DNA from 3 places in the Microbacterium sp. JZ37 genome. Region 3 is predicted to be linked to each of the others. Evidence: predicted binding sites of a transcription regulator. Region 3 holds the regulator's gene; each other region holds the start of a gene.
What was found. The regulator HspR, encoded in region 3, represses chaperone genes until heat shock. The targets are predictions, from matches to a motif close to AAGTTGAGTCNNNNNGACTCAACTT.
Positions count from the first base shown of each region.

Region 1: a site for HspR is predicted at 1,866-1,890, ahead of GC092_RS05185 (ATP-dependent Clp protease ATP-binding subunit). Genes of this name have one in related genera too.
Region 2: a site for HspR is predicted at 2,536-2,560, ahead of GC092_RS15980 (Hsp20/alpha crystallin family protein). Genes of this name have one in related genera too.

Region 1 covers NZ_CP045253.1:1,154,112-1,158,019, forward strand. The annotation lists gene GC092_RS05165 (histidine kinase) at 1-295, shown strand, start outside; gene GC092_RS05170 (EI24 domain-containing protein) at 271-1,026, opposite strand; gene GC092_RS05175 (helix-turn-helix domain-containing protein) at 1,061-1,270, opposite strand; gene GC092_RS05180 (DUF2975 domain-containing protein) at 1,271-1,756, opposite strand; gene GC092_RS05185 (ATP-dependent Clp protease ATP-binding subunit) at 1,937-3,908, shown strand, end outside.
Region 2 covers NZ_CP045253.1:3,458,376-3,462,283, forward strand. The annotation lists gene GC092_RS15970 (CCA tRNA nucleotidyltransferase) at 1-753, opposite strand, end outside; gene GC092_RS15975 (DUF7059 domain-containing protein) at 899-2,422, opposite strand; gene GC092_RS15980 (Hsp20/alpha crystallin family protein) at 2,604-3,041, shown strand; gene GC092_RS15985 (helix-turn-helix domain-containing protein) at 3,313-3,639, shown strand; gene GC092_RS15990 (IS3 family transposase) at 3,636-3,908, shown strand, end outside.
Region 3 covers NZ_CP045253.1:3,255,299-3,259,206, forward strand. The annotation lists gene GC092_RS15040 (methionine synthase) at 1-981, shown strand, start outside; gene GC092_RS15045 (flavin reductase family protein) at 968-1,546, shown strand; gene GC092_RS15050 (heat shock protein transcriptional repressor HspR) at 1,569-2,006, opposite strand; gene GC092_RS15055 (DnaJ C-terminal domain-containing protein) at 2,052-3,032, opposite strand; gene GC092_RS15060 (nucleotide exchange factor GrpE) at 3,110-3,730, opposite strand; gene dnaK (molecular chaperone DnaK) at 3,730-3,908, opposite strand, start outside.

The DNA.
Region 1 (3,908 bases), 1.4 Mb from region 3:
GGCGGATGTCGCCTCGATGCCCAGCGCGATCGCCCTCCTCCTGCTCACGCTCGTCGGCGCCCTCGCCGTGGGCGCCTTCGCGCGCGGCATCGCACGGGGTCTGTCCTGGGGACGATCCGGCGCGATCGTCGTGCAGCTGCTCATCATCGCGGTCGCGATCGGCGCCGCGACGGGGGAGTACGCGCACGTCGCCGTCGCGGTCGGCCTCGCGGTCCCGGCCGCGATCGTGCTCGCCGTCCTGCTCTTCGCCGCCCGCGATGCCGGGCGGGCTCAGCCCCGCGCGCTCGACGACTGAGCGGAGCGCCGCTCGAGGAGCGTGTGCGCGAGGAGCGTGCTGCCGGCGACGGCGGCCGGCATCGCGACGATCGCGCCCAGGGGCACGAGCAGGCACACGTGCGTCGCCATCCCGAATCCCGCGACCCGTGCGCGGGAGCCGCGCCGCAGGGCCCGTCGCTCCTGCGCCCCGATGCCTCGCGCAGACAGCGCACGGGCCGTGAGCTCGTCGGAGAGCACCCAGCCGGAGAGCGCGGCTCCGACGACGGCGGCGAGCGGTGCGCCGACCACCGGGACGAACCCGAGCGCGACGCTCGCGACGGCGATCGCGAGCCCGCGGGCGATGAGCGACGCGCTGTCTGCGACCGATCGCCAGAAGCCGTACGCGCTCTCGGGAACGGAGCCCGTGCGCGCGGCCTCGACCGAGCGCCAGACCCGGTCGTAGAAGGGCTCGCCCACGAGCAGGGTGAGGGCGGTGAACGTCGTCACCGCCACCACGAGTCCACCCGCGAGCACGGCGGCGCCGATGAGCACGCGCACGAGGATGGTCCAGATCGCGGCCCAGTCCTCCGCCCAGGGGGTGAGGCCCTCGGCGATCGCGGGAAGGAGCGCTCCGAGGGTGATGAGCGCGGCTGCCATCGCCGCGCCGACGATCGCGGCGGGGATGAGCGCGGCCGCCATCACGCGCGGATCTCGCCGCCACCAGCCGAACCCCTCCAGCAGCGTGCGCACGCCCGCCCAGAACTCGCTCATGCGTCCATGAAAGCAAACGCCGTGCGCCGCGGGCTCACTCCTCGGGCTCCCAGCGGAGCAGATCGCCCGGCTGGCACTCGAGCGCCTCGCACAGCGCGTCGAGCGTGGCGAAGCGGACGGCCTTGGCGCGTCCGTTCTTGAGCACGGCGAGGTTGGTGGGGGTGATGCCGATCCGCTCGGCGAGCGCGCCGACGGACATCTTCCGGCGGGCGAGCATGACGTCGATGTCCACGATGATCGGCACTCAGATCACCTCGCCGAGCTCGTCCCGCAGGGCCTGCGCCTCGTGCTCGCGCGCGATCGCCTGCCGCAGCAGCGCCTTCATGACGACGACGAGCAGCGCCATCCCTCCGAGGACGAGCGACGCACCGCAGACGAGGCCGACGAGACCCGGGGCCGCGCTGCCCGGGGCGAGGAGGATCGCGAGCGCGAAGGCGAGCAGGGCGGCCGCGGCGATCGCCCCGATGATGACGTCGACGTAGCGGAAGGACGACTCCGAGAAGATCGAGCCGCGCCGGACCCTGGTGAGGAGCTGCCACACGCACACCCCGAAGACCTGCATCGTCGCGACGCCGAGCCCGAGGATGACCACGAAGGCGACCCGCGATGCGGTCTCCACGCCCTCGAGGTCGACCCAGATCAGCGGGAGGAGGAACGCCTGCACGACGACCGAGCCCGCAAGGGCGAGGGCGATGACGACGCGCAGGATGAGGATCGTCGCTCTGCTCACGGTCGCTCCGTTCGTTGAATCACAGCGGAAATCTATCGATAGTCGTTCGATTGTGCAAGTCGCTCGACAGATTCTTGCGGGCGGGAATAGCGCGCACGGGATCGCGTTGATCTTGATAGACTCCGACTCAAGTTCCATACTTGATAGGGAACGACGCAACTTTCAAGGAGATGCCGGGACATGCCCGAGAACAACTTCCCCCAGGATGGGCCGAGCTCGTTCGACGAGTTCCTCGCGCGCTATCTGCAGGGCGAGCGTGCTCGCGCGAGCCGCTCGATCGATCTCAGCCGCTTCCTCAGCTCGCGCACGCAGGAACTCCTGCAGCGGGCGGGGCGCTACGCCCTCGGTCGCGGGCAGCTCGAGCTCGACGCGCTGCACGTCCTCCACGTGCTCGTCGGCGACCCGACCGTCGCCGACGCGATCTCGCGCGTCGGCGGAGACCCCGAGGCGATCGCACGGGAGGCCGAGGAGCGCCTTCCGCGCGAGGGTGCCTCGGCCCACGTCGACGCCGCCGCGGTGACGGCGGCCGTGCAGCGGGCGCTGTTCCACGCGTTCCAGGTCGCGCGCTCGTCTGGCTCGACCTATGTGGACCCCGAGCACCTCTTCTTCGCCCTCGTGCTCGCACAGGACACGCCCGCCGGGCAGATCCTCGCACGCTCGGGCGTGACCGCGGAGGCCCTCACCCAGGGCGCGCGCGAGAGCGTGGACCCGCAGGCCGCGCCCGAGCAGGGTGCAGGGCGGACCGCGGGCGGATCGATGCTCGAGAAGTACGGCACCGACCTCACGGCGCTCGCGCGGGACGGCGCGCTCGACCCGGTCATCGGCCGCGCCGACGAGATCGAGCAGACGATCGAGATCCTCTCGCGCCGGACGAAGAACAACCCCGTGCTCGTGGGCGAGGCCGGCGTCGGCAAGACCGCCGTCGTCGAGGGCCTCGCGTCCGCCATCGTCGCGGGAGCCGTTCCGGAGCAGCTGCGGAACCGCCGGGTCGTCGCACTCGACCTCCCCGCGATGCTCGCGGGCACGCGCTACCGCGGCGACTTCGAGGAGCGCCTGACGAAGACGATGGAGGAGGTCGCCGCGCAGAAGGGCGAGCTCATCCTCTTCATCGACGAGATCCACACCCTCGTGGGCGCCGGCGGCGGGGGAGAGGGAGCCATGGACGCGGGCAACATCCTCAAGCCGCGTCTCGCTCGCGGAGACCTGCACCTCGTCGGCGCGACGACGCTCTCCGAGTACCGCAAGATCGAGAAGGACGCCGCGCTCGAGCGCCGCTTCCAGCCCGTGCGGGTCGGCGAGCCGTCGCCCGCGGACGCGATCGCGATCCTCGAGGGGCTCCGCCCGGCGTACGAGGAGCACCACCGTGTCACCTACACCGACGACGCGCTGCGGGCGGCCGTCGAGCTGAGCGACCGCTATCTGTCCGACCGCGTGCTGCCGGACAAGGCGATCGACCTCATCGACCAGGCCGGCGCCCGCGTGCGGCTGCGTCTGGGCGCTCCCGTCGACACGCAGGAGCTCGTCGCGCGTCTCGCCGAGCTCGAGGCGGAGAAGAACGCCGCGGTGTCGGCCGAGCACTACGAGGAGGCCTCCCGCATCCGCGACGAGATCGCGACCGTGCAGGCGCGCCTCGCCGATGCCACCTCGGCCGACGGAGCCGGCCGCGCGATCGTCGACGAGCCTGAGATCGCGGCCGTCATCAGCCGCGCCACCGGGATCCCCGTGAACCGCCTCACCGAGAGCGAGCGCGAGCGTCTCGCCGGTCTCGAGGAGGAGCTGCACGCCCGCGTGATCGGCCAGGACGATGCGGTGACGGCGGTCGCCAAGGCCGTCCGCCGCAGTCGCACGGGCATGGGCGACGCCCGCCGCCCGGTCGGGTCGTTCCTCTTCCTCGGGCCGACCGGCGTCGGGAAGACCGAGCTGGCGAAGGCGCTCGCGGCGAGCCTGTTCGACGACGAGAGCGCCGTGGTGCGCTTCGACATGAGCGAGTTCGGCGAGCGGCACACCGTCTCGCGCCTCGTCGGGGCCCCTCCGGGATACGTCGGATACGACGAGGCCGGTCAGCTCACGGAGCGCGTGCGGCGCAACCCGTACTCGATCGTGCTCTTCGACGAGATCGAGAAGGCGCACCCCGACGTGTTCAACCTGCTCC
Region 2 (3,908 bases), 200 kb from region 3:
GACCTCGAGGCGCAGCGCGGGGATCTCGGGGAGGAACTGGTCGATGAGGCCCGTCTCGACGAGAACGCGCAGCCCGCGCACGGGGTCGTCGGTCTGGAGGAGGCGGGTCAGCTCGCCCTGGACGCGCTCGGGGCTCACGATCGCGAGCGTCTCGCGCAGGTCGGCGATCGCCGCGAGCGTGCCCTCCTCGATCGCGAAGCCGAGCTGCGCGGAGAAGCGGGCGGCGCGCAGCATGCGCAGCGGGTCGTCTCCGAAGCTGACCCGCGGATCGATCGGCGTGCGCAGGACGCCGGCGACGAGGTCCTCCACGCCGCCGGTCGGGTCGACGAGCCGCACGTCGGGGACGCGCAGCGCCATCGCGTTCACGGTGAAGTCGCGTCGCGTGAGGTCGGCCTCGAGGGTGTCGCCGAACTCGACGGTCGGCTTGCGCGTCTCGCCGTCGTAGCTGTCGGCCCGGTAGGTCGTGATCTCGACCTGCTCGCCCTGCACGCGCGCGCCGATCGTGCCGAACGCCCGGCCGATGTCCCACTGCGCGGAGGACACCGGCGTGACGATCCGCAGGATGTCGTCGGGGCGCGCGTCGGTCGTGAAGTCGAGGTCGTTCGTCGTCCGCCCGAGGAGGGCGTCGCGCACGGGTCCGCCGACGACCGCGAGGCCGTGGCCCGCATCGGCGAACGCCTGCGCGAGGGTCGCGACCACGGGCGACGCCGCGAGGTCGCCGAGGCGCGCGAGACCGGCGGCCATGTTGAGCATGGCTTCCAGGGTACCGGGCGGTCGCAGGGCGGCCCCGAGACTAGCGTCCGTCGTCGAGGCCAGCGCCGGGTGCACTGGTCTCGACGACGAGCGCTAGTCTCACGGACCGGGAGGCCGGGGCCGGGCCCGGGGGCCGGGGGCGGGGTCAGGCGGGGGCGAGGAAGCCGTCGAGGACGAGCTCGCGGACGGCGGGCAGGAGCCCCGCACGCAGCGCGTCCTCGTCCGTCTCGAGCAGCTGCGCGAGCGCCGCGACGATCTGCCCCAGGGCGAGCTCCCCGTCGCACGCGCCGACGAGCGCGGCGAGCGCCGGGTCGGCCTGCGCGGAGCGCCCGAAGCCGCCGCCCTGACGCAGCTCGATCACGCTGGGGTCCGCGGCGCCGGGGAGGTGGTGACGCGACTCGGTGACGTCGGGCGCCGCCCGCAGGCGCAGGGCGAGCAGCTCGGCGTCGGGGAGCGGCGCGATGCGGTCGTGCGCCGCGAGCACCGCCGCGAGATGCGTGCCGAGCGCGCCCTCCGACGGGATCGCCTGCGTGACGCGCTCATAGCGCGCGAGCCGCGGCGCGCCATCCGCTCTCCTCAGGAGCACGTAGCCGAAGCCGATCGCCGTGACGCCTCGCTCGGAGAAGTCGTCGAGCCAGGCGTCGAGGAGTCGGTCGTGCGCGGGGCTGCCAGGGGTCGTGCCGCCGTCGCGGATCCACATCTCGGCGTAGGCGATCGGGTCGAGCTCCTCGCGCTCGATCACCCACGCCTCGAGAGCGACGTCGGACGCCTCGACCCACGCGCGCATGCGGTCGAGCCCGGGCACGCCGTCCTTCGTCTCCCAGTTCGCGAGGAACTGCGCGGTTCCGCCCGGAGCGAGGTGGCGGCCGACGCCCGCGACGACCTGCTGCACGAGCGCGTCGCCGACGAGCCCTCCGTCGCGGTACTCGTACTCGGGCACGCCCGTGACCCGCGGCGTGATGACGAACGGCGGATTCGACACGATGCGGTCGAACACCTCGCCGGCGACGGGGTCGAACAGCGACCCGGCCCGCGTCTCGATGCCCGTCGCGCCCGCGAGCGCCGCGTTCAGCCCCGCGAAGCGGAGGGCGCGCCGGGAGATGTCCGTCGCGACGACCCGGTCGGCGAAGCGACGGGCGCGCAGGGCCTGGATGCCGCACCCCGTGCCGAGGTCGAGGACCGTCCGCACGGGAGTCGGAAGCTGCAGACCGGCCAGCGTGAGGGATGCTCCGCCCGCGCCGAGCACGTGATCCTCCGCGAGCGCGCCCCCGCCCAGGGCGATCTCGTCGAGATCGCTCGCGAGCAGCCACTCGCCCGGACCGCGGTCGTCGTGGAAGGACTGGGGGCGGATGACCGCGAGCGGCGCGACCACGTCGGCGTCGACCGCGGCGAGTCCGAGTGCGACGAGCCCGCTGGCGCCGACCCGGGGGAGCGCGGCGTCGACCGCGGCGAGCGGCTGCCCGACGCCGAAGACGAGCAGCCGCGCGAGGACGGCGAGCGCGTCGTCGCGCTCGCGGATGGCCCGGAGGGCGGGGGCGCGGAGCCCGCGCCCGATCGCGTCATCGGCCTCGACTCCCCACATCGCGCGCAGCGCCTCGGATCGGAACCGCGCGGCCGAGAGGTCGGCGGCGAGGTCGCGGCACAGGGCGGGATCGGGGCGCGGGGTCACCCGACCATTCAACCGCGCGCTCGTGTCATCCGCTTCCCCGCGCCGCTCCGAGCGAGCTCGAAGGGAGCTCACAGCGCACTTTTAGCACTCTCCCCCTGAGAGTGCTAATTTGAAACATGAGTCGATGCGACTCAAGGTGATGTTGCGAACAGCGCCGAGCGAACAGAGGAGGACGATCACGATGGCGATGTTCTTCGATCCGTTCCGTGAGTTCGACCGGGTGGCCGAGCAGCTCTTCGACCGCCAGGGCCCCCGCCTCATGCCGATGGATCTCTACCGCGACGGAGACCACTACGTGCTGAGCGCCGACCTTCCCGGCATCGATCCCGGAAGCGTCGACATCGATGTCGACGGCCAGCTCCTGACCATCCGCGCGCAGCGGACGGGCCGCAGCGAAGAGGGCGTGAAGTGGATCACGCGCGAGCGGCCGACGGGCGCGTACATGCGTCAGCTGAACCTCGGCCAGGGCATCGATACCGAGCGCATCACGGCGACCTACGAGAACGGCGTGATGAGCGTGCTCATCCCGATCAGCGAGAAGGCGAAGCCGCGCAAGATCGAGGTGCAGCGCTCGGGCGACAGCAGCCAGACGCTGACGGCCCCGGAGCTCACCTCCTGATCCCCCGGATCATCCGCGCGCACAGGGAGAGGGGCAGATGCGATCGTGAACTGCTCCCTGGAAGTTGGACTGTTGAATTCAGTTCCGACTTCCAGGGAGCAGTTTCATGCATCCACGTAGTTCACTGTCCGATGACCAGCGGGAGGCGGCGGTAGCGTTGTTCGAGGTCGGGTGGGGTCCGGATGCGGTCGCCACGCGACTCGAATCGCGTCTGAATCCGGTGCGCCGGCTCTATGACCGGTGGCGGGTGCGTGAGGGTAGGACATTGCTGATGAAGCCGACGAAGGCGTCGTACTCGTTCGAACGCAAACTCGAGATCGTCACCCGGTTCCTCGCCGGCGAGACCAAGGCGGAACTGGCTCGCGAGTTCGATCTGTCGTCTCCGAAGCTGATCGAGACGTGGGCGCGGAGATACCGGAACGAGGGCGAGGACGCGCTGCGCCCCAAACGCACGGGCAGACCACCCGAACGGAACGCTGACCCGAGCGAGGCGACTGAGCTGGAGCGGTTGCGGCGGGAGAACGCGCGGCTGCAGGCGCAGGTCGCGTACTTGGGAAAATTGCGGGCCTTGATGGAGCAGCAACGACGGTCAAAGTGAACGCCGTCGTGACCCTCAAGGCAGAACACTCCCTCACCGACCTGCTCGCCGCGGCCGGGCTTGCCCGGTCGACGTTCTTCTATCACCAGGCCCGCCGCGACGCCCCGGACCCGTATGCGGAGCTGAAGGCCGCGATCACGGACGTGTTCACCGTGAACAAGGGCCGTTACGGGTATCGGCGCGTGCACCGTGTGCTGGTGCACGACGGGTGGCAGATCGATCGCAAGACCGTGCTGAAGCTGATGCGTCAGCTCGGTCTGGCCTCCACA
Region 3 (3,908 bases):
GCCGAGCCGGAGACGCTCTGGTCCCCCTGGAAGCTCGAGGGCGCCGCGCTGACCGAGGGCAAGCAGGATGCGATGCGCATCGCCGTCCAGGAGCAGACGCGCCGCGGCATCGACATCATCGGCGACGGGGAGCAGACGCGCCAGCACTTCGTGACGACGTTCATCGAGCACCTCGACGGCGTCGACTTCGCGCAGCGCAGGACTGTGCGCATCCGCGACCGCTACGACGCGAGCGTGCCGACGGTCGTCGGCGCGGTGCACCGCGAGCGCCCCGTCTTCGTCGACGACGCGGCGTTCCTCCGTGCGAGCACCGACCGCCCGATCAAGTGGACGCTGCCGGGCCCGATGACGATGGTCGACACGCTCTACGACGCCCACTACCGGAGCCGCGAGAAGCTGGCGTGGGAGTTCGCGACCATCCTCAACCAGGAGGCCAGAGAGCTCGAGGCCGCGGGCGTCGACATCATCCAGTTCGACGAGCCCGCCTTCAACGTCTTCCTCGACGAGGTCAAGGACTGGGGCGTCGCCGCCCTCGAGCGCGCGTGCGAGGGGCTGCGCGCCGAGACCGCCGTGCACATCTGCTACGGCTACGGGATCAAGGCGAACACCGATTGGAAGGCGACGCTCGGCTCGCAGTGGCGCCACTACGAGGAGTCGTTCCCGCTTCTGCAGCGGTCGGCCGTCGACATCGTCTCGCTCGAGTGCCACCACTCCCGCGTCCCGCTCGAGCTCGTCGAGCTCGTCCGCGGCAAGAAGGTCATGCTCGGCGCGATCGACGTCGCGGATGAGACGGTCGAGACCCCCGAGGAGGTCGCCGACACCCTCCGCCGTGCGCTCGCCTATGTGGACGCGGACAAGCTCGTGCCCAGCACGAACTGCGGCATGGCGCCGTTCCCCCGGGAGGTCGCGCTGCGCAAGCTCAGCGCGCTCAGCGCGGGCGCGGCCATCCTGCGCGAGGAGCTGGCCGATGCGCGCGTCTGAGGCGTCGCCCGCCGACGCACCCGCCGAGACCCCGCGCCACGGCTTCGCGCCGTCGCTGTCGCCCGACGACTTCAAGGCCCTCTTCCGGGGGCACCCCGGGGGCGTCACCGTCATCACGGCGGATGCCGGCGACGGGCCCGTCGCCCTGACGGCGACCTCGGTCGCGTCGGTGAGCGCCGAGCCCCCGCTCCTGGTGTTCTCGATCTCGGCGCTGTCGTCGGCGTCGGACGTTCTCTCGCGCGCCGAGACCGTCGTCGTGCACTTCCTCGACGCTCACGATCTGGAGGTGGCGAAGCTCGGCGCCGCGAGCGGTGTCGACCGCTTCGCCCAGGAGCACCCGTGGACGCGCCTGGCCACGGGCGAGCCCGTGTACGAGGGCGTGCGCGCGTGGGTGCGCTGCGCGGTCATCGACCGGATGGATGCGGGCACGTCGACGGTCGTCGCGGCCCACGCACTGCAGTCGCACATCGAGCGCGACGTCCACCCGGGCGACGCCGGCGACGCGCTGGTCTATCACAACCGCACGTGGCACCGCCTCGGCGAGCACTCGCGCATCGAGCCCTGACGGCCGCGCGCGCCTGCGGGCGTCAGTCGGTGGGACGCCAGAGCACGACGTCGGTCTGACGGCGCACGCGGGTGCCCGCACGCAGCGTCACGACCGCGCCGTTCGCGCTCGTCGCGAACACGCGCGCGCCCGGACGCTGCTCGCGCTCGGCGCGCAGCTCGCGCTCGAGCTCCCGGACACGGCCGCGCAGCTCCTGCACCTCGTTCTCCATGTGCAGGATGCGTTCGATGACGGCGAGGCGCACACCCTCGGACGACAGCCGCGCGACCTCGCGCAACTGGTCGATGTCGCGCAGCGAGTAGCGCCGCGATCCGCCGCGCGTGCGCCCGGGGACGACGAGGCCCATGCGGTCGTACTGCCGCAGGGTCTGCGGGTGCATGGCGGCGAGCTCGGCAGCCGCCGCGATGGGGAAGATCGGCGCATCGGGGTCGATGTCGGCCGGGTCGACCGGGATCGGCATGGTCCTCACCTCCTGAAGGTGTCGGGGGCGGATGGCGGCAGCGGGCTACTGCTTCGCCTTCGCCATCATCTCAGCGCGGGGGTTCTCCTTCGGCTCGGCCTCGCGGTAGGCGAGAAGCGCCTCGCGCGCGGCGTCGTCGAGATGCGACGGCACAGCCACCTGCACCTCGGCGAGGAGATCGCCCGTGCCCTTGCTGGACGCGATGCCGCGTCCCTTGACGCGGAGCACGCGGCCGGAGGGCGTGCCGGGGGCGACACGCAGCTTCACGGGGTCGCCACCGAGCGTCGGAACCTCGATGGTCGCGCCGAACACCGCCTCGGTGAACGTGATCGGCACGGTCACGCGGACGTTCAGGCCGTCGCGCGTGAAGACGGGGTGCGATCGGACCGCGACCTCGACGACGATGTCGCCGCTCTCGCCTCCGTCCGGCGAGGGACGCCCGCGCCCGCGCAGGCGGATCTTCTGGCCATCCGCGACACCCGCGGGGATCTTGACCTTGAACGGCTTGCCGTCCTCGCCCTGGAGCGTGATGGTCTCGCCCTTGGCGGCCGTCGTGAAGTCGATCGTCGTGCGCGCACGCACGTCGGCGCCGCGCTGGGGGCCGCCGAAGCCGCGGTACCCGCCCGTCGACTGCCCGAAGCGGCCGGAGCCGAAGCCTCCGCCCCCGCCGGAGAACATCGAGAAGATGTCGTCGAAGTCGCCCGGGGACGCCGTGCGCTGCTGCGTGAACCGGCTGAAGACGTCGTCGAACCCGCCGCCGGCGCCGCCGGGCGCGGTGAACCGCGCACCCGAGCCCATCGCGCGCAGCTCGTCGTACTCCTTGCGCTGCTCGGGGTCGGAGAGCACCGAGTACGCCTCGCTGATCTCCTTGAACCGCGACTCCGCAGCCGCGTCGCCCGGGTTCGAGTCGGGGTGGTACCTGCGCGCGAGCTTGCGGTAGGTCTTCTTCAGATCCGCGTCGCTCACGTTCTTGTCGACGCCGAGGATCTTGTAGAAGTCCTTGTCGAACCAGTCCTGACTGGCCATCTGCACCTTCTTCTTGCGAATGCTCTACGCGTGATCCGGAAAGCGGTCGGCCCCGCCGCAGCGGGGCCGACCGGGAGTCATTCCGCCGGGACGGCGACGACGACCTTGGCGGGGCGCAGCTCGACGTCGCCCAGCAGGTAGCCGACCTCGACGACCTCGAGGATCGTGCTCTCCGTCGTGCCGGGAACCGGCTGCTGGAAGATCGCCTCGTGACGCTGCGGGTCGAACGTCTCGCCGGTCGCGCCGAACGCGACGACGCCCAGGCGCTCGGCGACGCCGCGCACCTTGGCAGCGACAGCGGAGAACGGGCTGCCCTCGGCGAGGTCGCCGTGCTTCTCGGCCCGGTCGAGGTCGTCGAGCACGGGGAGGAGGCCCTTCACGGCCTCGCCCCTGGCACGGGAGATCTCGATCTCGCGCTGCTCCTCGGTGCGGCGACGGTAGTTCGCGTACTCCGCCTGGAGGCGCTTGAGGTCGTGCAGGAGCTGCGTCTCGTAGTCGCTCTTCTCCGCCTCCGCCGCCTCGTCGGTCTGCTCGGCGCCGAGGATGTCGTCGACCGTCAGGCCGTCGCCCTCCTCTGCGGTCTCAGCCGGCTGCGCCGCGGGGTCGGAAGCGGCGGCTTCCGACCCCTCGGCGTCCGGCTGGACCTCGTCGCCGTCGGGCTGCTCGCCCTGGGGCTCCTCGAAGTCCTTGTCCGTCATCAGCTCTTCTTCTCGTCCTCGTCGTCCACGACCTCGGCGTCGATGACGTCCTCTTCCGCCGAGCTCTGCTCGCCGGCCGGGGCGTCCTGCGGCGCCTGCTCCTGCGCGGCCTGAGCCTGCTGGTAGATCGCCTCGCCGAGCTTGGTCTGGCTCTCGTTGAGCTTCTCGAACGCGGCCT